Regions from separate parts of the Mesorhizobium sp. WSM4871 genome, predicted to be linked through region 3. Evidence: predicted binding sites of a transcription regulator. Region 3 holds the regulator's gene; each other region holds the start of a gene.
The links. Region 3 encodes PhoB, which activates phosphate uptake and scavenging genes when phosphate is short. Its sites were predicted from a motif close to TGTCATNNANCTGTCAT; they were not measured.
Positions count from the first base shown of each region.

Region 1: a site for PhoB is predicted at 2,424-2,440, ahead of AC0L2H_RS07050 (esterase-like activity of phytase family protein). Genes of this name have one in related genera too.
Region 2: a site for PhoB is predicted at 2,780-2,796, ahead of AC0L2H_RS22575 (ceramide glucosyltransferase). Genes of this name have one in related genera too.
Region 4: a site for PhoB is predicted at 4,052-4,068, ahead of phnC (phosphonate ABC transporter ATP-binding protein). Genes of this name have one in related genera too.

Region 1 covers NZ_JBVVPU010000003.1:81,462-89,017, forward strand. Annotated here, with positions in the region: gene AC0L2H_RS07045 (MATE family efflux transporter) at 1-733, opposite strand, end outside; gene AC0L2H_RS07050 (esterase-like activity of phytase family protein) at 838-2,319, opposite strand; gene AC0L2H_RS07055 (response regulator transcription factor) at 2,483-3,184, opposite strand; gene AC0L2H_RS07060 (hybrid sensor histidine kinase/response regulator) at 3,507-5,693, shown strand; gene AC0L2H_RS07065 (response regulator) at 5,690-6,403, shown strand; gene AC0L2H_RS07070 (cation efflux transmembrane domain-containing protein) at 6,492-7,343, opposite strand; gene AC0L2H_RS07075 (hypothetical protein) at 7,451-7,556, shown strand, end outside.
Region 2 covers NZ_JBVVPU010000011.1:123,489-131,044, reverse strand. Annotated here, with positions in the region: gene AC0L2H_RS22595 (acetylornithine transaminase) at 1-202, shown strand, start outside; gene argF (ornithine carbamoyltransferase) at 220-1,131, shown strand; gene AC0L2H_RS22585 (Hsp33 family molecular chaperone) at 1,240-2,274, shown strand; gene apaG (Co2+/Mg2+ efflux protein ApaG) at 2,281-2,673, opposite strand; gene AC0L2H_RS22575 (ceramide glucosyltransferase) at 2,999-4,144, shown strand; gene AC0L2H_RS22570 (O-succinylhomoserine sulfhydrylase) at 4,169-5,359, opposite strand; SAM riboswitch at 5,417-5,494, opposite strand; gene AC0L2H_RS22565 (2'-deoxycytidine 5'-triphosphate deaminase) at 5,574-6,665, shown strand; gene AC0L2H_RS22560 (ABC transporter substrate-binding protein) at 6,793-7,556, shown strand, end outside.
Region 3 covers NZ_JBVVPU010000016.1:36,770-44,325, reverse strand. Annotated here, with positions in the region: gene xylF (D-xylose ABC transporter substrate-binding protein) at 1-418, opposite strand, end outside; gene AC0L2H_RS27735 (ROK family protein) at 692-1,933, shown strand; gene phoB (phosphate regulon transcriptional regulator PhoB) at 1,950-2,639, opposite strand; gene phoU (phosphate signaling complex protein PhoU) at 2,656-3,366, opposite strand; gene pstB (phosphate ABC transporter ATP-binding protein PstB) at 3,399-4,223, opposite strand; gene pstA (phosphate ABC transporter permease PstA) at 4,241-5,557, opposite strand; gene pstC (phosphate ABC transporter permease subunit PstC) at 5,554-7,014, opposite strand; gene AC0L2H_RS27705 (PstS family phosphate ABC transporter substrate-binding protein) at 7,173-7,556, opposite strand, start outside.
Region 4 covers NZ_JBVVPU010000001.1:553,195-560,750, reverse strand. Annotated here, with positions in the region: gene phnE (phosphonate ABC transporter, permease protein PhnE) at 1-1,008, opposite strand, end outside; gene phnE (phosphonate ABC transporter, permease protein PhnE) at 1,013-1,987, opposite strand; gene phnD (phosphonate ABC transporter substrate-binding protein) at 2,060-2,968, opposite strand; gene phnC (phosphonate ABC transporter ATP-binding protein) at 3,115-3,981, opposite strand; gene AC0L2H_RS02795 (DUF1868 domain-containing protein) at 4,148-4,858, opposite strand; gene AC0L2H_RS02790 (DapH/DapD/GlmU-related protein) at 5,041-5,658, opposite strand; gene phnL (phosphonate C-P lyase system protein PhnL) at 5,655-6,362, opposite strand; gene phnK (phosphonate C-P lyase system protein PhnK) at 6,365-7,141, opposite strand; gene AC0L2H_RS02775 (alpha-D-ribose 1-methylphosphonate 5-phosphate C-P-lyase PhnJ) at 7,138-7,556, opposite strand, start outside.

The sequences.
Region 1 (7,556 bases), on a different contig from region 3:
CCGGCCGCAGCAGAGCGAGGTTGGCGCCGGCCAGCCGCAGCGGGTGCTTGCGTGCATAGAGCACGACGAGGATGGCAATGACGCTCACCGTCTGGCCGATCAGCGTTGCCGTGGCCGATCCGGCGATGCCGAGCTCGGGGAACGGGCCGATGCCGCGGATGAGCAGCGGGTTCAAGACGATGTCGAGCACGACGGCCAGCGCCATGAAGAAAAACGGAGTGCGTGAATCGCCGGCGCCGCGCAGCACCGTCATGACGAAGGAGAGCAGGTTCATCATCGGCACCGCGACGAAGATGATGCGCAGATAGGAGCGGGCGAGCGGCAGCGCGTCGGCCGGCGTGCCGAGCGCATTGAGAATTGCGTCGACCCAGATCCAGCCGCAGACCGCGAACAGCACCGAGACGGCGAAGAAGAAGGTGGCGCTGGTGCCGACGATGCGCCGGGCCTCCGGCAGGTCGCGGGCGCCGACCGATTGCGCGACCAGGATGGTCGCCGCCATGCCGATGCCGAACACCGTGCCGAGGATGAGGAATAGCACGAGGTTGGCGTTGGAGGTCGCCGTCAGCGCCGATTCACCGAGGAAGCGGCCGACCCAGACGGCATTGATCGATCCGTTCAGCGATTGCAGCACGTTGGCGCCGAGTACCGGCAACGCGAACAGCAGAAGCGTGCGTGGGATCGGGCCGCTGGTCAGGTCGCCGGTGCGGCGGCGCGCGGGCATCTTTTCGTCCATGGCGGGCTATTCGGCAAAAGGCTCAACTGAATCAGGCCCGCGATGATATCGCAGGCCTGATTCCCATGCACCTTTTTCCAGCCAGGGCGGGCCAGATGGCTGGGCTAGTTCGCGACGAGGCTGTTTCCCGACAGGCCGGGGAGCGTGACCTGATAGACAAGGAACATGGTGTCGACATCGGCGCCGTCCTCGGCCTTGTAGGGCGCGCCGACCTGGAAACCGTCCTGCGTCATGAAGTCGTTGTCATTGGCGACGAACAGGAAATAGTCGTCGGGCAGCTTGGGGTCGAGCACGCTGACCAGCGACATCGCTTCCCACTTCTCCGAAAGGTTGTCCTTGTCGTTCGGCTTGCCATTGTGCAGGCCGAAGCGGCCAAGCTCGGCCTTGTCGTTGAGGTCGATGAACGGCGTCAGCCTGGCCGGAGTCACTGACGGGTCGAGCACGCCCTTGGGCGCCACCGGCTTGCCGGCGGCGTCGAAGGCGCCGCCGGCGATGTCGGTGGCGGCGGAGAGGTCGACGATGTCGATCTTGCGATAGAGCGAGGCGTCGCCCTTCAAGCCCTGGCCGTTGCCGCTGTCGCGCGCCAGCATCAGGAAGGTCTTGTCCGACAGCGCGACGATTTCGCTCTGCGCCGCAACCTTGGTCTTGTCCTTGGCATCCTTGAACACCGGCAGCGGCACGACATATTCATGCGCCAGCTTCAGGTGAGCGGGATCGGAGGCGTCGTAGACCAGCGCCCTGGTGTTCTGGCGCGTCGAAGGCTGATCGCCGCCGTCCTGCCGCGGCGCGGATTGCAGCACCGCGATCAGGAACTTGCCATCCGGCGTCATCGCCATGCCTTCGAGGCCCTGGTTGTTCTGGCGGCCGGTCTCGGGATCCTTCGGATCTGGTCCGGCGGCACCGGGGCCTGGATTGTCCGATGCAAAATTCGGCGTGCCATGGCGCATTGGCACCAGCGCCGCCGGCGGTTGCGTGGCCGACATCAAATGGCCGTCGGCCGAGAAGCGATAGATGTTCGGGCCGTATTCGTCGGAGATGAACATCGTGCCGTCGGGCAGCCGCACGATCGCCTCGTTGTCGAGCGCCAGCTTGCCATTGTCGGCCTGCGGCAGCATCGGCATGTCGCCGCTTGCTGCGCGCACACCGTTGAGCGGGTCGAGGCCGGTGGCGTCGGCATTCTTGTCGTCGGTCAAGAGCATTGTGTCGGCGAGCGTCGCCTTGACGCCCGACTGTTCCTGTCCGGCGGCGGGCGCCGCGCCCGGTGCTACCGGTGCAAGCTCGATGGCGATGGTGTTGAGGCGCGGCCGGTAGTCGGTGGTGCCGACGACGTTGTAGCCGCGATCCGGCAGCAGCCAGAGCGAACCCTTGTAGCCGGCCGCGTCATGCGTCCAGCCCTTGGCGTCGATCGACATGCCGGAACCGGAGCCGAAGGTCTCGCCGAACTTGTCCTTCTGGCTGGCCGGAATGCGGCCGACGCCGACCAGTCCCTTGTTGACATAAGCGACGCCATCGGCGAGCGCCGGGGTGAGGGCGGTGAACAAAGCGAGCGCGACACCGAGCGAGGCGGTTCGATACAGATTTTTCATGGATATCCCCTTTGTGACGAAGCGTGCCGGAGCGGGCGCAACCTAGGGGCGTCGCATCGATGATGCCGCCCGCGCCTTTCCGCCAAGCGGTCTAGGACGCGAACATGATACTTGCGTGACAGGGCGGCGCTGACCTCGTCAGGTAGAGGTCGGCGGGTTAGCGTCACCCTCGCGGGTGCAGATATCCGGCCCCGCGGATCGTCTTGATCAGCTCCGGCTTGGCCGGATCCTTTTCGAGCCGGCGGCGCAGCCGGGTAATGCGGCTGTCGATGCTGCGGTCAAAGGGTTCGTCGCCTCTTGGCGGCGCAAGGTCGAGCAGTTCGTCGCGGCCGATGACCTGACCGGGCCGGGTGGCGAAAGCCGCCACCAGGTCAAGCTCCATCGGCGTCAGCGGAAAGGCCACGCCGTCAGCGTCGAGGACGTTTCGCGCGCGCGAATCGAACACGTAGGTTCCGAAGGCGAAATGCCCGGCGGCCAGGACGCCGCCATTATCCGCCCGCTTTGGCCTGCGCCGGCGCAGCACCGCGGCGATCCGCGCTTCAAGCTCGGCTGGAGCAAAGGGTTTTGCGAGATAGTCGTCGGCGCCGACCTCGAGGCCCGCCACCTTGTCGAAGACCGAATCGGCACCCGTCAGCATCAGAATGCCAGCGTCGTGATGCTCGCGCAGCCAGCGGGCCAGGCTGAAGCCGTTCTCGCCCGGCATGTTGAGATCGAGAACGACAAGATCGGCTTTCGCCGCGGCGATGGCTTCGCGCAGTTCGACGCCGCCGGAAGCGATACGTATCTGATAGCCTTTCGCCTGCAAATAGTCGGCGATCATGAACGCCACATCGGTCTCGTCGTCCACGACAATGATGTCGGCCATGCGTTCCCCCGCGGCGAGCGACGCGCCAAAGGTACAGGGCATTCGCCGCGGGTCAACCGCGGGGATGGCCCACCCGCCGGCGATTTCGGGTCGGTTCGACACAATTGAAACAATGGAGGCCGAGAAAACCGGGCCAGGGGCAACATCGCGACATCGTTGTGAAACCTCTGTGTCGTTGTCTATCCAGCAACATTGCCAATGACGACGCGTTGGCGACACGGCCAGATAATGGCTGACTTGACAGGCCGGGGGCCGACCAGTCCACTGGCCCGTGCGGGAACAGAACCGTCGCGACGGCGCATCCGTCTGGGGAGATCTCGCCTTGCCGGCCTCCTGGAACCAGCCCTTGTCCCGGCGTTACGCGCTGGCGATGGCCGCCCTGCCTCTCATATTGCTTGTCGCCGGTCTCGGCCTGCATCAGTTCCATAGTGGGCAAGGTTCGCTTCTTCCCTACGCGGTCATCCTGGCCTGCCTGCTGGTCTTCCTCTTCGCCGTGCACAGGATATTTCCGCCCGAACTGGGGCGTCCGGCTGCCTTCGACGCGTTCGGCGGCGATGCGGTCGAACAAGAACTTGCCCGACAGGCGTTGGCGGAAAGCGAGCAGCGCTATCGCAGCGTCGTCGAGTTGCAGACGGAGTTCGTCGTGCGAATGTCGCCGGACGGCTATTTGAGTTTCGTCAACGATGCCTATTGCCGGGCCTGCAAAATGACCCGCGAACAGCTGCTGGACCCGTCCTGGTGCGAGCTCGACGTGCTGCCGCCCGACGAGCGGCGCCGGTTTGTCGAGCATCTTGCCCGCCTGACCCCCGACGCGCCGGACGCCGGGATGGAACTTCTCAATGCGATGCCCGACGGCACGCGCAGATGGCTGGCCTGGAACGACCATGGCATTTTCGACAGCGACGGCCACCTTGTCGAAGTGCAGTCGGTCGGTCGCGACATCTCCGACCGCGTCCTGGCCGAGCAGGCGCGGTTTGAAGCCGAGAAACTTTCGGGAGAAAGGGAGGCGCAATTCCGCGCCATCGCCGAAGGCGTGCCGCTGCCCATCATCATCTCGGCAATCGAAGGGCCGGAAATCCTGTTCGTCAACGAGCCGGCGCGCAAAACGCTCGGAGTCGAGGTCGGCCAGATCGGAGCGGAAGCGATATCGACCTGGGAAGATCGTGCAAGGCGAGACGATCTGCTGCGGCTTTTGCTGAAAGATGGCATCGTCGACGCATTCGAGGCCGGCATGACCACCATGCAGGGGTCGAGAATCGATACGCTGGTTTCGGCGCGCCTCATCACGCGAGGCGGCCGTTCGGCCATGCTTGCGGCCGTCACCGACATTACCCGCCAGCGCGAGGCCGAGGCCGAGATCGCGCGCCAGCGTGAGACATTGTATCAGTCGGAAAAGCTCTCCGCGCTTGGCTCGCTGCTGGCGGGCGTGGCGCACGAACTCAACAATCCGCTTTCCGTCGTCATCGGCTACAGTTCGATGCTGAAGGAATTCTCGACCGACAGCACGACCGTGGGGCGCGCCGACAAGATCCACGCGGCGGCCGAGCGATGCTCGCGGATCGTCCGCACCTTTCTGGCGATGGCCCGCAAGAAGCCGCCGACCAGAGGCGCCGTCGACATCAATGAAGTCGTCACCGCTTCGCTGGAACTTGCCGCCTACGGCTTGCGTTCGGCAGGGGTCGAAATCCGCACCGAACTGGAGGAACCGCTTGCCAACATCTGGGGCGACAGGGACCAGCTGCATCAGGTGGTCACCAATCTGGTGGTGAATGCGCAGCAGGCCTTGCTGCAGGTTCCGCACCCGCGGCGGCTGACCATCGTCACGTCAGGGGAAGGCGATGTCGTCGAGATCCTTGTCGCCGACAATGGTCCAGGCATGACCGAAGCGGTCCGCGCACGCGCCTTCGAGCCGTTCTACACGACGAAGCTGGCCGGCGAGGGCACCGGGGTCGGATTGTCGGTCTGCCAGGGCATCGTCAGCGCCCATGACGGCAGCATAGAGCTGGATACGGCGGAGGGCCGCGGCGCGCGGTTCACGGTCCGGCTTCCGAGCGGCAAGGCAGAGGCCGTTGCGCCCGAGGCCACCGGAAGGATGTCGCCGGCGCCGGCGGCCGCGCGCATCCTGGTGGTCGACGACGATGCCGACATTGCCTCGATGATCGCCGAGATGCTGCGCCGCGACGGCCACGACGTTACCATCGCCGACGATGCGAATGCTGCGCTCAAGGCGGTGCGCGAGGATGGGATCGACCTGTTGATCAGCGACATACGCATGCCCGGCCTCGACGGTCCCGGGCTCTATCGCGCGCTGGAAGAACTGCGCCCCGGGCTCACCCGGAGGTTGCTGTTCGTGACCGGCGACACGCTGGCGCCCGAGATCGACCGCTTCATCGGCGAGACGGGCGCGCCGGTGATCGAGAAGCCGCTCGATCCGCAAACCTTTCGCAGGCTGGTGACGGAGCGCCTGAGAGCGATGGAAACCAGCGCAATGGAAGAGGCCGAAGCGTGACGGGACAGAAATTGCTCATCGTCGACGACGAAGCGTCCTTGCGCGAGATGCTGTGCGACTACCTGCCGATGCATGGCTTCGACGTTCGGGCCGTTGCGGATGGCGCGGGCATGAGCATCGAGCTTGACCGCTTCGGCCCCGATCTCGTTATTCTCGACGTCAATCTCATCGGCGAAAGCGGCTACGATCTCGCCCGCGAAATCGCCAGGCGGAGCCGCGCCGGCATCCTGATGCTGACCGCCGTCGGCGACCTGCCGCATCGCCTCGAAGGTCTTGCCGCCGGGGCGGACGATTATATGGCAAAGCCGTTCGAGCCGCGCGAATTGCTGGCGCGGGTGAGGAGCGTCATCCGACGCCTGGGCGAGGAAGAGCGAACGCCGGCGAGCCGCATTCGTTTCGGCCGCTGCGTGCTCGATATGGCCGGCCGCACCATGGTCGATCCCGATGGCGCCGATGTGCGGCTGACCTCCATGGAGTTCGACCTGCTATGCGTGTTCGCGCGCCATCCCCGGCAGATATTGTCGCGCGACCAGCTTTGCAGACTCGCGCACAACAGGGATCTCGAGCCGGGCGACCGAAGCATCGACATCCGCATCACCCGGCTGCGCAAGAAGTTCGAAACCGAACCCGATGCTCCGGCGGTGCTGGTGACGGTGCGTGGCGAAGGTTATTTTTACGAGCCTGCTCACGACGTCGCCGGGCATCGCTAGAAACGGGGCTGCCGGAAGAAGAAGTCGCCGGGAGAAGCGGCTTGACGACTGGCCTGCGGCCGGGATGGATCAAGGCGGTCCCTTGTTCTCACACAACCGGTTTGCGCGCCCTGCGGAACTGCCGTCGCAGGCTTCGAACGGCATCGCGCACCACGGGAACGGTCCAGCGCGCTGTCATCGTCGCGATCAGCAGTCCGGCGACCGGATCGATGAAGCGGGCAATGACGGCGCCATGCCAGACCATCGCTATTGCAAGGGAGGCCGCGATCAGCAGATTCGAGGAGAGCTTGTCCGAGAACAGGCAGATCTGCGCGCGGGCCAGCGCGGAGGGGGCAGCCATGTTGCGGGCCTTCCAGCGGCGCAGGATCCAGAAATTGACCGCCGCGTAGGCCACGTTCAGGCCCAGGGCGAGAACGACGCCGGGACCGTGGGGCTCGACACCGCCGAGGGCGATGCGCTGGACAGCGACGCCCGCGACGACTGCCATGGAAAGGCACATGCCGACGGCGGCGAGCGCGTTGACGAGTGTCTCGGCCAAGGCTGCCCGGCGCTTGTTCATGCCCGGTTTCCTGCCGCCGCCAGTCACAACCAGGACGCAGACCAGCACCAGCATGTCCATCAGCGTCAGCACGAGATCGGCGCGGATGGTCAAGGAGGTGGACGTTGCCGCCGCATACGCCGTCAGAAGCAGGCCGGGAGTGCCCGCCAGCACCGCCAGACGGGCCGTTCGGGCAGCCGCGCCATCCGATCCATCATTGGTTTTTCGCAAAGCTTGCATCGCCAGAAATCTCCCCGTTCTGACGTCATCGATGCGGCAGGGATGTTGCGTGGATTTGCCGACTTGCTGCTCAAAGGTTTCCTTTGTGTCGCCGCGCCGTGCGCACTGGGCGCGGCGCCCGGACGATCGCCACAACTGAAACAATCGCGACGAATTCGGCATTCGTCCGAAACAGTCGGGAGCGAGAAGCCGCGCCATGGAGCGAACCCGACGGGATGGCTCCGCGGAAAATGAAAAAGGAAACCAAGATGTATTGCTTCAAGATTTATATGGCCGCCGCTGCGGCGATGGCCTACCTGGCCGCACCGGCCAGCGCCGGAGGCCCGGAAGGCACCAACGGCAAGTCGCTGAACGGCCTGATGCAGAATTCGCTGA
Region 2 (7,556 bases), on a different contig from region 3:
CCTCAAATGCGCGATGCCCAACGCCAAGGTAAACACTGCGCTGCGCGATCAGCATCTGCTGACGGTTCCGGCGGGCGACAACGTCATCCGCCTGCTGCCGCCGCTGACCGTCACCGATGCCGAGATCCATGAAGCGCTCGACCGCATCCGCGCCGGTGCCCGGGGCTTGGCTGACGCCATCGCCGCGGCTGCCGCGAAGTAATCCCGGAACCAGTCCTGATGTCACTTCGCCATTTCACCGATCTCTCCGCCGTTTCCGCGGGCGACCTGCGCTTCATGCTGGACGACGCGGTGGTGCGAAAGGCGCGCCTCAAGGCCGGCGAGCGGACGAAGCCGCTCGAAGGTAAGGTGCTGGCGATGATCTTCGACAAGCCGTCGACGCGCACCCGCGTCTCCTTCGACGTCGGCATGCGCCAGCTCGGCGGCGAAACCATCATGCTGACCGGCACCGAGATGCAGCTCGGCCGCTCCGAAACCATCGCCGACACCGCCAAGGTGCTGTCGCGCTATGTCGATGCGATCATGATCCGCACCACCTCGCATGAGCGGCTGCTGGAACTGACCGAGAATGCCACCATACCCGTCATCAACGGCCTGACCGACGACACCCATCCTTGCCAGTTGATGGCCGACATCATGACCTTCGAGGAACATCGCGGTCCGGTGGCCGGCAAGACCATCGCCTGGACCGGTGACGGCAACAACGTGCTGCATTCCCTGCTGGAAGCCTCGGCGCGGTTTGCCTTCAACCTGAATGTCGCGGTGCCCGAAGGCAGTGAGCCGGGCGAGAAGCATGTCGACTGGTCGAAGCGGCATGGCGGCAAGCTAAACTTCACCCGCTCGCCCGAGGAGGCTGTCCACGAGGCCGACTGCGTCGTCACCGATTGCTGGGTGTCGATGGGCCAGGAACACCGCGCCCGCGGCCACAATGTTTTCCTACCCTACCAGGTCAATGCGGCGCTGATGGCCAAGGCCAAGCCCGACGCGCTCTTCATGCACTGCCTGCCGGCGCATCGCGGCGAGGAGGTCACCGACGAGGTCATCGACGGGCCGCATTCGGTGGTGTTCGACGAGGCCGAGAACCGGCTTCATGCCCAGAAGGCGGTCCTGGCCTGGTGTCTGGGCGCTTGATTCGGGCCACCTTGATCGGGCCCATCTTGATCGGGCAATGCGTGGTGCCTATCTCAGGCCCATCACGCAAAATGAGCGCGTTTAGACGCATGCGCCCCGGAGGGCGGCATGGCCGCGCCCCGGAGCTTTGTCATGTTGGAAACCCGTCAATTGGCTGAACATCAACCCAAACTCGGCGAATTCGGCTACGCTGGCGACGATCATGTCGTGCCCTTCGAGGTTGGGCCGCTCGATGTGCGCGGCCGCACCGTCCAGCTCGGGCCGATGCTCGACGCCATCCTTTCCCGTCACGATTATCCCGAGCCGGTCGCCCGCCTGCTGGCGGAAGCCTGCGTGCTGACGGTGCTGCTTGGCACCTCGCTCAAGTTCGAAGGCAAGTTCATCCTGCAGACCCGCACTGACGGGCCGGTCGACATGCTGGTGGCGGATTTTTCCACGCCGTCCGCATTGCGCGCCTATGCGCGTTTCGATGCCGACCGGCTGGAGGTGTTGACGGCCGCCGGCGAGACGTCGCAGCAGACGTTGCTCGGCAGCGGCGTGCTGGCGCTGACCATCGACCAGGGCGCCCACACGCAACGCTATCAGGGCATCGTCCAGCTCGACGGCGAGACGCTGGAAGAGGCGGCGCGCACCTATTTCCGCCAGTCGGAGCAGATCCCGACCGATCTCCGGCTTTCGGTGGCCAAGCTGTTGACGCCCGGCATTGGCGGCGCTCGCGAGCAATGGCGGGCCGGTGGCATTCTGGCGCAGTTCCTGCCGCAGTCGCCAGAACGCATGCGCGTGCCCGATCTGCCGGGCGGCGACGGCGACCCGCGCGAGGAAATCCACGATCCGGACGACAATTCCTGGCAGGAACTGCTGGCGCTGCTCGGCACCATCGAGCCGACTGAGCTGATCGATCCGACGATCGGCGCAGAGCGGCTGCTTTATCGGCTGTTCCACGAGCATGGCGTGCGCGTCTTCGGCGGCGTGCCGGTCGCCGACCAGTGCTCATGCTCGAGGGACAAGATCCGCGGCATTCTCGAAGGCTTCTCCGCCGACGAGATCAGGGACAGCACCGAGGAGGGCGGCATTCATGTCGCCTGCGAATTCTGCTCGAAGCAATATGACTTCGATCCGGCGGAATTTACCGCGGCGCAGTAACAGCTGTCAGTTCACCGTGCGTCGCGTGTCTGGCAGGTCGAGCGAGAAGGCGGGGATGGCGATGTTGAACGTCTCGCCCCGCGCGTTGCGCATCGTGTAGTGGCCGACCATGATGCCGGATGGTGTCGGCAACGGGCAGCCGGACGTATATTGATAGCTGTCGCCGGGGTTGAGTTCGGGCTGGTCGCCGACGACGCCGGCGCCGCGCACTTCCTCGACGCGGCCGGCGCCGTCCGTAATGTGCCAATAGCGCGACAGAAGCTGCACGAACTCGTCCGACTGATTGTCGATGGTCACATGGTAGCCCCAGACATAGCGGTTCTCCGACGGATCCGAGCGATCTTCCAGGTAGAACGGCCTGACCAGCACTTCGATGTTGCGCGTAACGGCGCGGTACATGGACTACTCCGGTTGCTGCGGCAGGGAACATTTGTCCCGCTGCGCGGTTTGATGCGGGAGCGCAGACCCGTTTTGCCGGCCTCAAAGCGCACGTGCCGAAAAACAATGTCATTTAAGTGACACATGACAATGTTGGTGTGCACGGACTGTGCCGGGCGACTCGAGCGCTCTGTCGCTGCCGCATCGGCCCGAAGATCGAATTCGACTTTCGGAAAGCACGATGGGTAGCCTCAAAAGCGTTAGAGCGTCCTTTGCGCGTTCAAACGGACGCGCGGCGCTCTAATGAAACGGCCGCGGGCGGCCTTTCCGGAGTGACCAGATCTCGATGGAACTGACTCTCGCAGCCGCCTTCGCTTCTTCAGCCCTACTTCTTGCAAATCTCGCCAGTATCGTGCTCGCCTCGTCGCGGCTGAAGGCGCGGCGGGTCATCGCCGCACCCTCCGGCAAGCCGCCGCCTCTCTCGATCGTCGTGCCGTCGCGTGGCGTGGAGCCGTTCACTGAGGAGACGCTTCAGCACGCCTTCTCGCTCGATTGGCCACACTACGAATTGATCTTCTGCGTCGCCCATGCCGACGACCCGGTGGTCAAGCTCATCGACGCCGCGATCGCCCGCTATCCCAACGTGCCGGCGCGGCTGCTCACCGGCGATGACCGCATCAGCGCCAATCCCAAGCTCAACAACTGCGTCAAAGGCTGGGAAGCCGCGCGCCATGACTGGGTCATCCTTGCCGATTCCAACGTGTTGATGCCCAAAGACTATGTCCAGCACCTGATGGCCGCGTGGCGGCCGGACACAGGCCTCGTCTGCTCTACGCCGATCGGCTCTCGGCCGGATGGGTTCTGGGCCGAAGTCGAATGCGCCTTCCTCAACACGCTGCAGGCGCGCTGGCAATATGCCGGCGAGGCACTCGGCCTCGGCTTTGCCCAGGGCAAGAGCATGTTGTGGAACAAGCCTATGCTTGACGCCAACGGCGGTATCCATGCGCTCGCCGCCGAGATCGCCGAGGACGCTGCCGCGACCAAGCTGGTCAATGGGCTCGGCTTGCGCGTCAATCTCGTCGCCTCGCCATTCGAGCAGCCGCTCGGCCAGCGCACCTTTGGCGAAATCTGGTCGCGCCAGGCCCGCTGGGCGCGCTTGCGCCGCGTCACCTTCCCGCTGTTCTTCGCGCCGGAGATCCTCACCGGCGTGGCAATGCCACTGCTGTTGGCGCTGATCGCGGCGGCAAGCGCCGGCATCAGTCTGCCCACCACGGCTCTATGCGTGCTGCTGGTTGCCTATCTGCCGGAATGCATGCTCGCCTGGTCCAAGGGCTGGTATCGGTCGCCACGCATCGTCACAGCCATGATCGTGCGGGATTTAATGCTTCCCGCCATCTGGGCACGTGGCTGGCTGGGCGGTGCTGTCGAATGGCGCGGCAACGCCATGACCATCCGCACCAAGGCGATGACCGAGTTGGAAGAAGGCGTCTGAGCAATCCCTGCCGCGCGGCGGCGGCTATTTGGCTGATTTGAGCGCCTGCTCGACATCCCCGAGCAGATCGTCCGTATCTTCAAGCCCGACCGAAAGCCTCAGCGTGCCCGGTCCGATGCCGAGTTCGGCGCGTGCCTCGTCGCTGAGATTCTTGTGGGTTGTCGTCGCCGGGTGAGTGATCAGGCTCTTGGCGTCACCAAGATTGTTGGAGATCAGCACGATGTCGAGGGCGTTCTGGAAGGCGAAAGCCGCCTGCTTGCCGCCCTTGACGTCGAGGCAGATCAGCGTCGAGCCGCCCGTCATCTGCTTCTTCACGACGGCCGCCTGCGGGTGATCGGCGCGGCCGGGATAGATGACGCGGGCGATCTCAGGCCGCTCGGCAAGGAAATCCGCGATCTTGCCGGCACTTTCCGTCTGCTGGCGCACGCGCAGCGGCAGCGTCTCCAGGCCCTTGAGCAGCGTCCAGGCATTGAACGGCGACAGGCTGGGGCCGGTATGGCGGAAATAGTCGTGCAAATTCTCGTCGATCCACTTCTTGTCCGACAGGATGACGCCGCCCAGACACCGCCCCTGGCCGTCAATATGCTTGGTCGCCGAATAGACGACGATGTGGGCGCCGAGTTGCAAAGGCTTCTGCTGCAAGGGGGTGGCAAAGACGTTGTCGACGATCAGCCGCGCCCCGATCGAATTGGCAAGCGTCGCGACGGCTGATATGTCGACCACTTCCAGCGTCGGATTGGTCGGGCTTTCCAGGAAGAACAGCTTGGTGTTTGGCCTGACCGCCTTCTCCCAGTTGGCGATGTCGGTGCCGTCGACCAGCGTCGCCTCGATGCCGTATTTCGGCGCCAGCGTCTCGACCACCCAGCGGCAGGAGCCGAACAGCGCGCGCGCCGCCACGATATGGTCGCCGGCCCTGGCGCTGCACAGAAGTGCGGCGGTCACCGCTGCCATGCCGGACGCGGTGGCGCGCGCGTCTTCCGCGCCTTCCAGCGCGCACATGCGTTTTTCGAACATGTCGACGGTGGGATTGGCGTAGCGCGAATAGATGAAGCCCGGTTCCTCGCCCTTGAAGCGGGCTTCCGCCGCCTGTGCCGTCTCGTAGACGTAGCCCTGGGTGAGGTACATCGCCTCGGAGGTTTCGCCGAAGCCGGAACGCAGCGTCCCGCTATGCACGAGTGCGGTTTGAGGCTTCCAGTTACGCTTCTTGGTGCTCATCGCTTTTGTTCCAGACACAAAAAAACCGGCCGCGAAAGTCGCAACCGGTCCATACGGCCTTGCGGCCCGACGGTCCTTTAGCGACTTGTTTAACGTGGCTGCAAGCCGACCGGCCAAATCACCACGGGATAACGACCCTTTAGACCCGCGCCGCGCTTGCGTCAATTGCCGGCATGATTAAGAGGTTTGTACCAGCGGCCTCTTGGAGCAGCCTTTGCGGCAGACAGGCATTCTTCCCGATCACGACATTTCCGCGCTGTTCCAGTCCGGCGCGCTGAAGGCGCCTGCGCTTGATGCCGATCAGATCCAGCCGGCCAGCCTCGATCTCAGGCTCGGCGACAAGGCCTGGCGCGTGCGCGCCTCCTTCCTGCCCGGCCCGAACCATAAGGTCGCCGAAAAGCTCGACCGGCTGAAGCTGCACGAGATCAATCTGGCCGAGGGCGCCGTGCTCGAAACCGGCTGCGTCTACATCGTGCCGCTGCTCGAAAGCCTGGCGCTGCCAGAGAACATTTCGGCTTCGGCCAATCCGAAGAGCTCGACCGGGCGGCTGGACATCTTCACCCGCGTGATGACCGATCGCGGCCACGAGTTCGACAAGATCGCCGCCGGCTACACCGGGCCGCTCTATCTGGAGGTCAGCCCGCGCACCTTCCCGATCGTGGTCCGCACCGGCTCACGGCTGTCGCAGATCCGGTTCCGCACCGGCAACGCGCTTCTGTCGGAAGCAGAACTGCACGAATTGCATCGCGCCGAGACGCTGGTCGCCACCGAGCCGCCCAACATTTCGGGCGGCGGTATCGCGCTCTCTATCGACCTCGACGGTGACAAGGACGGGCTGGTCGGCTACCGCGGCAAGCATCACACCGGGCTGGTCGACGTCGACAAGCGCGCCGCGCAGGATGTCGTCGATTTCTGGGAGCCGCTCTACAAGAGCGGCGCCGGCGAGTTGGTGCTCGATCCCGACGAATTTTACATCCTGGTCAGCCAGGAGGCGGTGCATGTGCCGCCGCTCTACGCAGCCGAGATGACGCCCTTCGATCCGCTGGTCGGCGAATTCCGTGTCCACTATGCCGGCTTCTTCGATCCGGGTTTCGGCCATTCGGCGGCCGGCGGCACCGGCAGCCGGGCGGTGCTCGAAGTGCGCAGTCATGAAGTGCCGTTCATCCTTGACCACGGCCAGATCGTTGGCCGCCTGGTCTACGAGCACATGCTGAAGCGGCCGCAGGCGCTCTACGGCACCGATCTCGGCTCGAACTATCAGGCGCAGGGCCTGAAACTGTCCAAGCATTTCCGCGCCGCGCGCTGATCCTTCCGCCAGCCGCACATTGTGCCGGTCGCACATTGTGCTTGCCTCACACTGCGCTTGCCTGACCGGGCGCGCCATGCTTGGCTATGCCGACCTTCAAATGAGCAACCGCAAGGGGAACAACAAAATGCGGATTTCGAGATGGATCATATCGGCAGCGGCTGCTGCAATGCTGGTGGCCGGCCCTGGTTTCTCGTTGGCGCAGGCACAGGAAAAACTGAAGATCGGCACCGAGGGTGCCTATCCGCCGTTCAACACCATCACTGCGGACGGCAAGCTGGTCGGCTTCGACATCGACATCGCCGATGCGCTTTGCGCTCAGATGAAGGTCGAATGCGAGCTCGTCACCCAGGACTGGGACGGCATGATTCCGGCGCTCCAGGCCAAGAAGTTCGACGCCATCGTCGCCTCGATGAGCATCACCGAGGAGCGCAAGAAGCAGGTCTCCTTCACCAACAAATATTATACGACGCCGCTTTCGCTGGTGGCGCTGAACGACACCGAGATCGCTTCGACCGAGGCTGAGGCGCTTGCCGGCAAGACGGTGGGGGCGCAGGCCTCCACGACCCAGGCCGACTATGCCCAGAACGTCTATGGCAAGGCCGGCGCCGAGGCGAAGCTCTATCCGACCCAGGAAGAGGCGATCACCGACCTCATGAACGGCCGCCTCGATGCCGTCCTTTCGGACAAGTTCGTGCTGATGGACTGGATGAAGAAGGCGAGCGACGGCTGCTGCAAGATGGTCGGTGACGTCAAGGGCACCGAGACGCAAGCCGGCATTGCCGTGCGCAAGGAAGACAATGAACTGCGCGAAAAGCTCAACGCTGCCATAGACGCCATCGTTGCCGACGGCACGTACAAGAAGATCCAGGCCAAGTATTTCGACTTCGA
Region 3 (7,556 bases):
CTTCGCGGGCCTGCATGCGGCCGACTTCCTTGTTGTCAAAGGTCAGGTAGAACACGTCCTTGTTCTCGATCAGCCTGTCGTAGCCGACGACCGGAATGCCTTCGTCCAGCGCCTTCTGCACGGCCGGCCCGATGGCCGAGGCATCCTGCGCAAGGATGATCAGCGCGTTGGCGCCCTGGGAGATCAGGCTCTCGACATCGGTGAGCTGCTTGCCGGGGTTGGACTGCGCGTCGGCGGAAATATACTTGTCGCCGGCGGCCTCGATGGCTGCCTTCATCGCGGCTTCATCCGTCTTCCAGCGCTCTTCCTGGAAGTTCGACCACGACACGCCGATGACCTTGTCCTTCGCCTGCGCGACCGACGCAAGCGTCAGCGACATGGCGACACCCGCCAGGATGGCGGCTGCGAATCTCTTCATGATATCCTCCCTGCGCCACGTATGGCGTGACTAGACTGACCCAAAGGCCGGCACAAAGGCTCTATTTTTTCGAGCCTCGAAAAAATACTGATCCAACACCCGGACGCTGTCAACATCGATTCTGATGGATTTTGATGTCGTGTCGAATTTTTTCGAGCCTCGGAATAAATAATGACAGAACCGTGCCCTTCTGACAGTATTTGTCGGACATTGCCGACGACTGCCGATTTTATGAGCGGCCGCGGCAAGGGAGGAGGCAATAGGGAGGAGAAAATGTCGGTCGGAATCCGCCACGACGATTTGCGCCGGCGCAACCGGGCGATGGTCATTTCGGCCGTGCGCCGCGCCGGCCAGCCGTCGCGGACGGAGATCGCCGCGACCACCGGCCTCAGTCATTCGACCATATCGGCGATCTCTTCCGACCTGATCGGGGAAGGCATCCTGAGGGAGAGCAAGGCAAGCGAGGCCGTTTCCTTGAAACGCGGCCGGCCGCAGGTCGGCCTCGCCCTCAATCCGGAAGCGGCGGCGGTGCTGGCTGTCGTGTTGTCGCTGAATTTCCTTTCGGTCGCCGTCATCGACTATGCCGGACAGGTGGTCGCCGAGGAGCAGCGCCGGCTGGACACGCTGACCATGTCGCGCGAGGAGTTGATCGATGAATGCGTCGCCATTGTGCGGCGCCGGCTCGAAGATCCCGACCTCGATGTCCGCAGCGTCGCCCGCATCGCGCTGGCAATCCAGGGCATCACCGATTCCCAGGCCCGCGCCATGCTGTGGTCGCCGATCACGCCGCTGACGAACATCGCCTTCGCCGACATATTGGAAGCCGAGTTCGGCATTCCCGCCACCATGGAGAACGACTGCAACATGATGGCGGTGGCGCTGCGCTGGCGCGACCCGGACCGCTATCGCGACGACTTCGTCGCCATCCTGCTCTCGCACGGCATCGGCATGGGGCTGGTGCTGAAGGGCGAATTGTTCACCGGGACCCATTCCTCGGGCGGCGAATTCGGCCACATGATCCATCGGCCGGGCGGCGCGCTCTGCCGCTGCGGGCGGCGCGGCTGCATCGAGGCCTATGCCGGCAATTACGCCATCTGGCGCAATGCGAAACAGATGGGTGAGGACGCCGAGCCGGTCGCCGATGTCAGCGACGCCGACATGCGGGCACTGGCCGCCCGTGCGCGCGCGGCGGACGGGCCGGAGAGGGAAGCCTACCGTAAGGCCGGCGAAGCGCTCGGCTTCGGCCTCGGCAGCCTGTTCGCGCTGATCGATCCCGCGCCCGTCGCCATGGTCGGCGTCAGCGCCGGGGCCTTCGATCTTATCGAGCCGGCGCTGCGCCAAGCCATCGCCCAGACTGCCGGCGGTCAGCATTCGGGATCGATCTCCTTCGACACCGAGCCGAATGAGTTGCCGCTGATCCGCGAAGGTTGCGCCATGCGGGCGCTGAGTTTCGTCGACCAGGAGATTTTCGCGCCGGGCATCCAGGTGAAGGCCGGAAAGAAGGACGTGGCCTGAACTCGGTAGCGGCGCCCTAATCTTCCCTGATCGCGTAGCCGGCGCCGCGGATGGTGCGGATGACATCGGGCATGCGGCCATTGTTGACCGCCTTGCGCAGCCGGCCGACATGCACGTCGACCGTGCGCTCGTCGATGTAGATCGTCTCGCCCCAGACATTGTCGAGCAGCTGGCTGCGCGAGAAGACGCGACCGGGATGTCGCATCATGAATTCGAGAAGGCGGAATTCGGTCGGTCCGAGCCGGATCTCGCTCTTCTTGCGATAGACCCGGTGCGATTCGCGATCGAGCATGATATCGCCGACCTTGAGCACGCTGGACAGGACTTCCGGCTTGGCGCGGCGCAGCAGCGCCTTGACCCTGGCCATGAATTCCGGCGTGGAGAACGGCTTGACCAGATAGTCGTCGGCGCCGGTGGAAAGGCCGCGCACGCGGTCGCTCTCCTCGCCGCGCGCCGTCAGCATGATGATCGGCAGCCGCTCGGTTTCCGGACGCATCCTGAGCCGCCGGCAGAGCTCGATGCCGGAAACCGCCGGCACCATCCAGTCGAGCACCAGGAGATCGGGCACGTTCTCCTGCAGCCGGATCTCGGCTTCGTCGCCGCGCGTCACCACCTCGACCTGGTAGCCTTCGGATTCGAGGTTGTAGCGGAGCAGTACCCCCAGCGGCTCCTCGTCCTCCACCACCATGATGCGTGGCGCGATCATTAACCGGTCGCCCCTGTCATGCCGCCGGCGCCGACATCGCCGTCTCGTCCTGCTTCGGACGATTGGCAGGCAGTTGCGAGCCGGTCAGCACATAATAGGCGTTCTCGGCGATGTTGGTGACGTGGTCGCCGATGCGCTCGAGGTTCTTGGCGCAGAACAGCAGATGCGTGCAGGCGGTGATGTTGCGCGGATCCTCCATCATGTAGGTCAGGAGTTCGCGGAACACCGAGGTGTATTTGACGTCGATGCGCTCGTCCTCGTTCCTGAGCTTGGCGAGTGCCGGTGCGTCCTTTGCGGCATATTCCTCGATCACGCCTTGCACCTGGATCAGCACCAGTTGCGCCATCGCGTCGATGGAGTGCGACAGGTCGCGCGGCGTGACACTGAGGCCGACGGTGCCGACGCGCTTGGCGATGTTCTTGGCAAGGTCGCCGATGCGCTCGAGATCACCGGCCATGCGGATCGAGCCGACCACCGCGCGCAGATCATTGGCCATCGGCTGGCGCTTGGCGATCAGCGTGATGGCGCGATCGTCCAGCTCGCGCTGGCGCGCATCCATGATGGCATCGTCGGAAACGACGCGCTGCGCCAGCGTGTTGTCCGAGTTCAGCAGTGCCTTGGTCGAGCCGCTGACCATCGAGCGGGCTAGATCGCCCATGTCGCTGATCAGCTTGCTGATCGCTCCGAGATCCTCGTCGAAAGACGCAACCGTATGATGTTCACCCATGATCCTGTCCTTCTATGCGTGGTCGCAACCGCTCAGCCGAAGCGGCCGGTGATGTAGTCCTGGGTGCGCTGGTCGTCGGGATTGGTGAACATCTTGTCGGTCGCGCCCTCTTCGACCAGGTAGCCGAGATGGAACATCGCCGTGCGCTGCGACACGCGCGCTGCCTGCTGCATCGAGTGGGTGACGATGACGATCGTATAGTTTTGGCGCAGCTCATCGATCAACTCCTCGACGCGAGCGGTGGCGATCGGATCGAGCGCCGAGCAGGGCTCGTCCATCAGGATCACCTCCGGCGACACGGCGATGGCGCGCGCGATGCACAGACGCTGCTGCTGGCCGCCGGAAAGACCGGTGCCGGGCTCCTGCAGGCGATCCTTGACCTCGTTCCAGATCGCCGCCTTCTTCAAGCTGGATTCGACGATCTGGTCCATGTCCTGCTTGCGCTTTGCCAGCCCGTGGATGCGCGGGCCATAGGCGACATTCTCGTAGATCGACTTCGGGAACGGGTTGGGCTTCTGGAACACCATGCCGACGCGGGCTCTCAATTCGACGACATCGATGTTCTTGTCGTAGATATCCTCTTCGTCGAGGGTGATCTTGCCGGTTACCCGCGCCGAGTCGATGGTGTCGTTCATGCGGTTGAGGCAGCGCAGGAAGGTGGACTTGCCGCAGCCGGAGGGGCCGATCAGCGCCGTCACCTGGTTCAGGCGCACGTCAAGGTTGACGTCGAACAGCGCCTGTTTCTCGCCATAGAAGACGCCGACCTTGTCGCCGCGCATCTTGATGACTTCGTTCGACTTGGCGCTCATTTTTTCGCCCACTGCATTTTCAAGAGACTGTTCGGTCATGATGTTCATACCAAAATGCCTTTTTTCTACCAGCGCCGCTCGAACCGACGCCGAAGCACGATCGCGGTGATGTTCATGGCCATGAGGAAGACGAGCAGAATGATGATGGCGCCCGACATGCGCTCGACGAAAGCGCGTTCGGCCTCATTCGCCCACATGTAGATCTGCACCGGCAGCGCAGTCGCCGGATCGAAGGGCGTCTTCGGATAGTCAGCGACGAAGGCCACCATGCCGATCAGGAGCAGCGGCGCGGTTTCGCCGAGCGCGCGCGCCAGGCCGATGATCGTGCCTGTGAGGATGCCTGGAGCGGCCAGCGGCAGAATATGTTGGAACACCATCTGCATCTTGGAAGCGCCGAGGCCGAGCGCAGCGGAGCGGATCGACGGCGGCACGGCGGCCAGGGCGGCACGCGTCGCGATGATGATCGTCGGCAGCGTCATCAGCGTCAGCACCAGACCGCCGACGAAAGCCGCGGAACGCGGCATGCCGAGGAAATTGATGAAGACGGCAAGACCGAGCAGGCCGAAGACGATCGACGGCACCGCAGCGAGATTGTTGATGTTGACTTCGATCAGGTCGGTGAAGCGGTTCTTCTTGGCAAACTCCTCCAGATAGATAGAGGCGGCAACGCCGATCGGCAGCGCCAGCAGCAGCACGATTATCATCATGTAGAACGAGCCGATGATCGCCACGCCCATGCCGGAGGTTTCCGGACGGCTGGAGGCGCCATAGGTGAACAGGCCGGTGTTGAAATGCTCGGCCATGGCGCCGTCCGCCTTGAGCTTGTTCATCCAGGCGATCTGCTGGTCCGAGACCTTGCGGCGCGCTTCCTCGACACTGAGGTCGATCTGTCCCTTGAAGGCCGAATCAAGATTGGCGGCGGCGAGGATGTTGACGTCGCGCGTCGTGCCGATCACCGACGGATCGGCGGCGACGATGTCGCGCAACTGGACGCGCGCACCCTCTGACAGAAAGCCCTTGAGCCTCCGGATCATCGGCTTGTCGTCGGGATTGATACCGAGCTTGGCGACCAGCGCGTTTTCGGCGAGCTTTGGATAGTTTGCCCTGACCAGAACGCCCGGGTCGGTCGCGCGCTTGTTGGAGGGATCGATCACCTTCTCGTCGAAATTGATCGGCAGCGTCACCGTGGTCTGCCAGAAGGCGGTGTAGCCCTTCGAGACGATGGTGATGAGCATGATGGCCAGGAACGCCAGACCGACGGAAATCGCCACCACGCCGTAGATGCGGAACCGGCGTTCGGCGGCATAGCGGGCCTTCAATCCGATGTCGCGGCGCGGATGAGCCGCGGCCCGGACCATCGTATCCATGGAGATGTCGGTCATTCGTACTGCTCCCGGTACTTGCGCACGATGTAGAGCGCGACGATGTTCATCACCAGCGTCAGCGCGAACAGCGTCAGGCCGAGCGCGAAGGCGACCAGCGTCTGCGGCGAATTGAACTCAAGGTCGCCGGTCAGCTGATTGACGATCTTGACGGTGATGGTCGTCATCGCCTCGAATGGGTTGACGGTGAGATTGGCGGCGACGCCCGCCGCGAGCACGACGATCATCGTCTCGCCGATGGCGCGCGAGGCCGTCAACAGGATGGCGCCGACAATGCCTGGAAGCGCCGCCGGCAAGATCACCCGCTTGATCGTCTCCGAACGCGTCGCGCCGAGGCCGAGCGAACCGTCGCGCATGGCGCGCGGCACCGCGGTGATGATGTCGTCGGACAGCGACGACACGACAGGGATCAGCATGACGCCCATCACGAGGCCAGCGGTGAAGATGCTCTGGCCCTGGATGAAGGGCGAGCCGCCGGTGAGCGCGGCGGAGAGGTCGCGCAGGAACGGGCCGAGTGTGACCACGGCGAAGATGCCGTAGACGATGGTCGGTATGCCGGCCAGCAGTTCCAGCGCCGGCTTGACCACCGAGCGTACCCTGGGCGTTGCGTATTCGGCCATGTAGACCGCCGACATCAGGCCGACGGGCACCGCGACCAGAAGCGCAACGGCGGCGATGTAGAGCGTGCCGGCGAGAAGCGGGATCAGGCCGAACTGACCTTGGCTGCCACCCGACCCGGCCGCGGCGAAGCGCGGATCCCAGACGGTGCCGAAGAAGAAACTCATCGGCGAGACGCTCTCGAAGAAAGTGATCGTCTGGAACAGCATGGAGAGCACGATGCCGACCGTGGTCAGGATGGCGATGGTGGAGGCGGCGAGCAGCCCCCATAGCATCAGCTTCTCGACATTGTTGCGCGCCCTGGCGCGCGGCGCGATTTGCCTGAGCGCGTAGACGGAGCCGGCAATCGACAGGGCAAGTGTAATGACCGCACCGAACAGGCCGAGCCGGCTCTGCACCGCATTCGCCTCGACGGCGATCGGAATCATGTAGTCCTGTGTATCGCTTGCCAGCGCCACACCTTTGGCGGCGAGCGTCGGCTGCAGTTCGGCGAATGTGGTGGGCAGCGTGGCGTTCGCATCGAGCTGGCGCAGGCCCTTGGCGAGGCTCTTCACCAAGCTGACGTCGAGCGCCTCGCTGGCAACCTTGCTGTCGACGGTACGCTCGGGCAGAGCGGCATGAATGTGCCGGTCGAGGTAGAAGGACGAGCCGATAGTCCAGGCCGCAAGCAGCAAAACGGCAGGCAGGACTGCGAGCAGGAAGGCCCACCAGCCATGATAATGAGCACGCGAATGCGGCTTCACCGAACCATTGTCATGGGCAGCGGCACGCTGCCGGCCGACGAAGAATGCAACGATGCCGATGGCGACGACAATGGCGAGTACGAGCAAAGACGACATGGACCCACCCCAGGGAAATTCCTTGTTTGAGCATGATCTTACCCGAACCGGAGGTCACCGGTTTCCCACTCTCGGGATCATGCTGCAGTCACCACCGCCATTGCGGCTGGCGATAAAACCGGGGCGCAGGCAACCCGCGCCCCGGTGCAGTAGCTTGATTACATCGCCTTTCCGGCGGCGAAAGCGTCGCGCTGGGCCTGACGCTCGGCGTCCGGAGCAGCAACGAGGCCGTATTCGGCGAGCGGGCTTTCCGGACCGACCATCTGGTCGTCAAGGAAGAACTCGACATATTCCTTGAGGCCGGGAACGACGCCGAGATGCGCCTTCTTCACATAGAAGAACAGCGGGCGCGAAACCGGATACTTGCCGCTGGCGATGGTCTCCGTCGACGGCACGACGTCCTCAACGGTGGCGACCTTCAGCTTGTCGGCATTGTTTTCATAGAAGGCGAGGCCGAACACGCCGACGCCGGTCTTGTTGGAGTCGATACGGGCGAGCGTCTCGGTATAGTCGCCATCGATGTCGACGGCCTTGCCGTCCTT
Region 4 (7,556 bases), on a different contig from region 3:
TATCCGGCTCGGCGTGACGTTGCGTGCTGCCAGGAAGGCGAGCGGAAAGGCGACGATCGAGGCCAGAACCGTGCCGACAAAAGCCATGACGATGGTCTGCAAAAGTTTCAGCCAGACGTCGCCGTGCTGCCACTCGGCATTGTTGAGGATGTTGTCCCAGGCGAGCGCTGCGTTTGAGCGCGACGGGTCGATGCGTGCCCCGGAAACGATCAGTGAAGCGACCTCACCGATCGGCTTTCCCCAGAATGGCGAATTCGTGTCGAACACGAAATTGGCCCAGCCGAAGAAACGTCTCCAGGCGATCACTTCGTCATTTTGCACCTCGGCGCGACCGAGAAAGCCGAACGAAACATAGGCTGTCGAGCCTGGCCTGCGTTGCTCGATCCAGTCAGGCAGCGGTGTGCGCGGTGTCACAGAACTGTTCTTGGCGATGTCGAAGGTGACGCTTTCGGCGCCGCGCGTCACGGTGACAAGGTTTGGCATGATGGCGATCTGCCCATTGCCAAGGGTGACGGTCGCCGCCACGACGGCGTTTTCGCGCATCGTTTTAGGAGCAGCCGGAACCGATTGCCCTGGCGCGGCGGCCGGGCTCTCGGCGGTTGGGGCGCCAGGCGCCATAAACGAATCCTGCGACGACTTGTTGGTCGTGATCGCCGGCGCTGCTGCTGCGTCGACCCGCCGTTCGATCACGGCCATCTGCTTGGTCACCCAGTCGGGGTTTGGATTGGATCCCAGCTTGGAGAAGCGGGAGTAGTTGATCGTCAGGTGGTTGTCCTTGAACTCGATGTCGGGCCGGATTTCGTAGGATACCCAGTCAGCGAGATAGGCGCCGGCAAGGTTCCAGTTCGCTTTTTCGAGAACGGCGCCGACCGAGAAAAACCACGCGCAATAGAAGGTGTAGAGAATGCAGAGAAGGATGCCGATCGGGGTGGCATAACGCTTCCACAGGGATGGCCGGAACGCATCTGGATGGCGAGCGGCGATGTCGTTGATGGCGTCGGCGTTCATGGCGTTACTCTCCGCGCCCGTATGCGAACGCCTGCCGGCCGACAAGACGGTGTCTCAGCCAGGCGGAAAACTGGTCGACGGCGACAATCGTGCAGAACAGCAGAAAGACGATGGCAATGGTCTTGGCCTCATGGCCCTGGCCGATCGAAAGACGCAGGGATTCGCCGATGCCGCCGGCGCCGACGGCGCCGAGAATGGTCGAAGCGCGCACATTGATCTCGAAGCGGAGCAGGAAATAGCTCATGAAGTTGGGCAAAACCTGAGGCACGATGCCGAACCATACCCGTTCGACCCAGTTGGCGCCGACGGCCCGCAAGCCTTCTTCAGGCTTCATGTCGGCATTCTCGACCACTTCGAAGAACATTTTTCCAAGTGCGCCGACAGTGTGGATGCTGACCGCGAGGATCGCCGGAATGGGTCCAAGCGAGAAGATCGCCAGGAAGAAGCCGGCGATGACGATTTCGGGAAAGGCGCGGACAATTTCAAGGAAGCGGCGCGTGGTGAAACGGAGCCAGCGGCTGGTCGTGATGTTGCCTGCCGCCAGGAAGCAGAGCAGGAAACCGAATGTGGAGCCCACCAGCGTCGAAAACAGGGCAATGTTCAGCGTCTCGATCATCCGGTGGAAATACTCCGGAATGTAGATGCTTTGGGTCAGGTAGACCCGGCCTTCGGGGTAGTCGAATTTGAGGCTGCCATCATCATAGGGGGACGGCAGGTCGAACAGCGCGCGCACCGGGTCGAACCAGTCGCGCGGCTTCAACTCGGTGAAAAAATCGGCGACGTGGGGAAGGCGGTCGAAGAATTTTCCGGCGTTGGTCTCGTTGGCGAACCAGAGCGAGCCGGAGAGCGCAAGAAGCAGGAAAACCAGACCGCCGATCGTGTAAAGGCGCCGGCGGGCGGCGAGGTCGCGCCAGTGCCGCTCGACTGTGGCCCCCTCCGGTGAAAGCGCAGGCGCGCGGTAAACATCGGTCGCACTCATCGATAGATCCCCGGCCCTGATGCGGCAACGCCGCCGGCGGCACATGGCCCCGGCGGCGTTGTGGCAGTTTGCTTACGAGCCGATCTTCGCCTTACGGGCGTCAATGATCGGCTGATAGAACGCCGGCGTAACCGGCGAATAGCCCTTGTAATCGCCACCTTGTACAGCCGAGAAACAGGCCGGATCGGTTTGCGGAAGCTTGGTCAGGAAATCGGTGATCTTCTGCTTGGCGCCGGCATCGATCGACGTACGCACGACCAGCGGGCCGTTCGGGATCAGCGGCGACTGCCACAATTCGACGAGATCGTCCATCTTGAGGACGCCCTTGTCGACCATCTTGCGCAGATTGCCCGAGCTGTAGCCGTCCTTGAAGTCGCCGACGCCGGAAGCCCAGGTGGTGCCGGCATCGAAGGTGCCTTTCAGCACTTCAAGGACGAGCTGTTCATGGCCGCCGCCGAAACCGGTCGAGGCGAAGTAGCTTTTCACATCCATGCCGATGTCCTTGGGCAGTGAAGTGACCGGGACCAGATAACCCGAAGTCGAATCCGGATCGGCGAAACCGAGCTTCTTGCCCTTCATGTCGGCGAGCGTCTTGATGCCGGAATCCGCACGGGCGACCATGACCGAGTGGTAGCCGGTCGAACCGTCGGTCTGGACCGTCGTCAGGATCGGTTCAACCGCGTCCTTGTTTTCAAGATAAACCTTGGCGTAGGCGGAAGCGCCCAGTTCGGCATAGTCAAGCGTGCCGCCGAGCAGGCCCTGGATGACGCCGTCATAGTCGGCGGCCGGGAACAGCGAAACCTTCTCGACGCCGAGGACTTCCTTGATGTGGTCGGCGAAGCACTGGTAGTTGCGCAGACGGTCGGCTTCGTTCTCGCCGCCCAGAATGCCGATGCGGAACTCCTTCAGATCCTGTGCCTGGACCGCGCCCATCGCCATGGCGAGGATGGAAACGGCACCGAGAAGTATCTTTCTAAACATTTCGCGTCTCTCCTGTTGGTTCCGGCATCGCGCCGGCAGCGTTCGAATTTTGACAGCGCCCTTGACGCGGGCTGGCGATCCAGGCGCTCTTTTGCCTGTCCATGATCTTTTTCGTATACCGGTATCCACTGGTTGGGATCATGGAGCTAGTAGCCAGGAAATGCGGGCTCGAGCGGTCCGGCGGATGCGGCGATTTTTGGCTTGATGGTGACGCTGGTCGAGGTGATGGCCTCGGAGATTTCGCCGCCATTGCTGTCGGCGCCGTAGACCATGCGCACGGCCTCGCGGTTGAGGTCTTCGGGCGGGCCGTCGAACACGACCTTGCCGGCGGCCATGCCGATGATGCGGTTGCAATAGGTGCGCGCGGTATCCAGCGTGTGCAGATTGGTGACGACGGTGAGGCCCTCGCGCAGATTGATATCCTGCAGCGAATCCATAACCACCTTGGCGTTGAGCGGGTCGAGCGAGGCGATCGGCTCGTCGGCGAGGATCACCTTGGGCTGCTGCATCATGGCGCGGGCGATGGCGACACGCTGCTGCTGGCCGCCGGACAAGGTGCCGGCCGGCTGCAACGCCGTGCGGGCAATGTCGAGGCGCTCGAGCGCCGCGATCGCCTCGGCCCGTTCCTCGCGGGAGAAGACGCCGAGCAGATTGACAAGGGTCGATCGATGATTGAGCCGGCCGAGCAGCACATTGGTCAGCACGTCGAGGCGCGGCACCAGGTTGAACTGCTGGAAGATCATGGCGCAGTCACGCTGCCAGCGCCGGAGCGGCGAGCCGCGCAGCCGCGAAACTTCGGCACCGTCAAAAAAAATCGACCCTTGGCTCGGATCGATGAGGCGGTTGATCATGCGCAAAAGGGTCGATTTGCCGGCGCCGGAGCGACCGATGATCCCGACCATCTGTCCGTGCGGGATCGAGATGTCGACATTGCTGACAGCAGTGTTCTTGCCAAACCGGCGTGTGACGCCGCGAATTTCGAGCGTTGCTGACATTTCTTGCGTTGCCGACATGGGGTAAGCTCCAGTCCAATCGCGGTTGAAGGTCTGTTAACCCTCGCTAGCGCAACGGCATGAACCTGCGGTGTCGGATTGATGTCAGTTTTGTTACCGCCCACAGGCGCGTCGAGCGGGAGGGCGAGTTGACCCAAACCCTGCCGTCTGGGCGGCACGCAAGGGATCAGCCGAGCACCAGCAACTCCTCGAAATGCTCCATGTCCCTGAAGCTGCAAAAGGCGGGTGGCCGCAGCTCGATCACCGGAGCCTGCCGGGCAAACAGCGAGAGGCAATCGTCGAACAGATCTTGCCATCCGGACGCTTTTTCGTCCGCCAGGCGCCGGATCTGGTAGGCGAAAGTGATATGGAAGACATAAGCATGGTGGTCGGGATGCCGGTATCCGAACGGCACTGCCAAGGCATCGCGCCATTCGCGCATGATACGCACGTCCTCATCGGTCGCGCCGGCGACGGTCAACCCGGTCGGCACGACATCGGTCACTTTGACCTTGAAGGCACCGCGACCTTCGAAGCCGTTCAGGCGTTCCCGATAGAGGCGGGTCATGTCGTCGATGCTGGTGTCGAGCGGCACATCCTGAGGCCAATAGGGAAGTCTGCGCCGATATTCGATGATGCCCTGGAACAGGGTCATGTGCAGGCTGGAGACCGGCGTGAAGGCCAACCGGTCGGCATCGGGCATGGCGCGCATCCGCTCACGCACGTCGACCACCACTGCCTCGGACGGCGAGCCGCTGACGAGATGGCAGACGACGGTGTTGCCGGGCTCGTTGAGAAAATTACCAGAGGTGTCGTAGCGCCTGCCGAGATGCACCGGAGGGGTCGGGTTGGTGCCTTCGAAAAATCCGGCGAGCGAGGATCTTGGCTTGTCGAGCATGGCGATCTCCTTGGGGAGACAGCGTCCTGTCCGAGTCATGTGTCAGGGGTGTGAATGGTGAATGGTGAATGGTGAATGGTGAATGGTGAATGGTGAATGGTGAATGGTGAATGGTGAATGGTGAATGGTGACAAGAAAGGCTTCATGAGCCTCGAACTCTATCGTTAGCCATTCACCATTCACTAATTGCCATATTTCTCCAGAAAGGCTTCCGCCTCCAGCGCGCGAAAATCGTCGAGCGCGGCGCGCAGCCTTGCGTGATCCCAGTCCCACCAGGCCAGCGCCTGATAGCGTTCCGCTGTGCGGCGGTCGAAGCGTTCGCGGATCGGTCTGGCCGGCACGCCACCGACGATCGTGTACGGGGCGACATCCCTGGACACGACAGCGCCGGCGCCGACCGCCGCGCCGTCGCCGACGGTGACGCCGGGCAGGATGGTCGAGCCGTGGCCAAGCCAGGTGTCGTGGCCGATGGTGACGCGTTTGGTGCGACGTTGGGCAAAGAACTCACCCTCGTGCTCGGCGTCGTCCCAATAGTCCGAGGCGCGGTAGGTGAAATGATGCAGCGTCGGCCGCCAGGTCGGATGATTGGTGGCGTTGATGCGCACGCTGGCGGCGATGTTGGAAAACTTGCCGATCGTCGCGCACCAGACGGCGCAGTCCTGCATCATGTAGGAATAGTCGCCGAGCGTGCTTTCCGAAACCCGGCTGCGATCGGCGATCTCGGTCCAGCGGCCGAGCGTCGAATTCTCGACTTGCGCCGTCTCATGGACCAGCGGCGCTTCCGACAACTTCTTGCTCATGCGGCGATTTTCCCGGCTGCGAAGGCGGTCACATCGATGATGCGGTCGGCCACCGCCTCGCGCACGTCGTGATCGTGGAAGATGCCGAGCAAGGCGATGCCGGCGGCCTTCTTGGCGGCGATGAGTTCGATCACCACGTCGCGGTTCCTGGCGTCGAGCGAAGCGGTCGGCTCGTCGAGCAGCAGGATCGGGTGCTCGGTGATGAAGCCGCGCGCGATGTTGACGCGCTGCTGCTCGCCGCCGGAAAACGTTGCCGGCGGCAGCGCCCAGAGCTTTTCCGGCAGGTTGAGCTCAGCCAGCAGAGAACGAGATTTCTCCCGCGCGATCTCGCGTTCCTCGCCGCGCTCGACCAGCGGCTCGGCGACGACGTCGAGTGCTGAAACGCGCGGTACGGTGCGCAGGAACTGGCTGACATAGCCGATGGTTTGCCGGCGCACGGCAAGCACCGTGCGCGGGCTGGCTGTCGCGAGATCGATGAGACCGCCATCATGCTGGACGATGATCTGTCCTTCGTCGACGGCATAGTTGCCGTAGAGCATCTTCAGGATCGAGCTCTTGCCGGCGCCGGAAGGACCGCCGAGCACGGCGCATTCTCCGGCCTGGATCGAGAACGAGACGCCGGCGACAACAGGTAGCCTGATGCCGTCGCGCAGATGCATGGTGAAGCTCTTGGCGACGTCGGAGACGACGAGCGGGGTTGCCATGGTCACACCTGCAATATCGAGGAAACAAGGAGCTGGGTGTAGGGTGCGCGCGGATCGTCGAGCACGCGGTCGGTGAGGCCGCTTTCGACGACGCGGCCGTCCTTCATCACCATCATGCGCTGCGACAGGAGCCGCGCCACCGCAAGGTCGTGGGTGACGACGATCGCGGCGAGGCCGAGGTCGGTGACCAGGCCGCGCAACAGGTCGAGCAGGCGCGCCTGCACCGAGACGTCGAGGCCGCCGGTCGGCTCGTCCATGAACACCAGCCGAGGCCCGGTGACGAGGTTGCGGGCGATCTGCAGGCGCTGGCGCATGCCGCCGGAAAAGGCGCGCGGCTCGTCGTCGATGCGATCCTCGTCGATCTCGACGCGCGACAGCCAGTCGACGGCCGTGGCGCGGATCCTGCCATAGTGGCGGTCGCCGACCGCCATCAGCCGCTCGCCGACATTGGCGCCGGCCGACACCGTCATGCGCAGCCCGTCAGCCGGGTTCTGATGGACGAAGCCCCAGTCGGTGCGCATCAGGAAGCGGCGTTCCGCCTCGCTCATGCGGTAGAGCTCGCGGAACTGGCCATCGCGCATGCGGTAGCTGGCAGTGCCGGAACTGGGCAGCAGCCGGGTCGACAGGCAGTTGAGCAGCGTCGTCTTGCCCGAACCGGATTCGCCGACGACAGCCAGCACCTCACCGGGCCACAGGTCGAAGGTGACGTTCTCGCAGCCGACGCGCGAGCCATAGAATTTGGACAGCGCCGAGACGCGCAGCAGCGGTTCGTCGGTCATCGCGCCGGCTCCACTTTTTCTGGGGCAAGAGGGGTCGCGGGTGCGAGATGGCCGCGATGGCCCTGTTCGCGGCGCTTCTCGCAATGATCGGTGTCGGAGCAGACGAACATGTGGCCGCCATGGTCGTCGAGGATAACCTCGTCGAGATAGACATTCTCGGCCGCGCACAGCGCGCAGGGCTGGTCGAAGGTCTGCACCTCGAAGGGATGATCCTCGAAGTCGAGGCTGACCACTTCGGTGAACGGCGGCAGTGCATAGATGCGCTTCTCGCGGCCGGCGCCGAACAGTTGCAAAGCCGGCGAATTGTGCATCTTCGGATTGTCGAATTTCGGCGTCGGCGACGGGTCCATCACATAGCGGCCTTCGACCTTGACCGGATAGGCGTAGGTGGTGGCGATGCGGCCGTGCCTGGCGA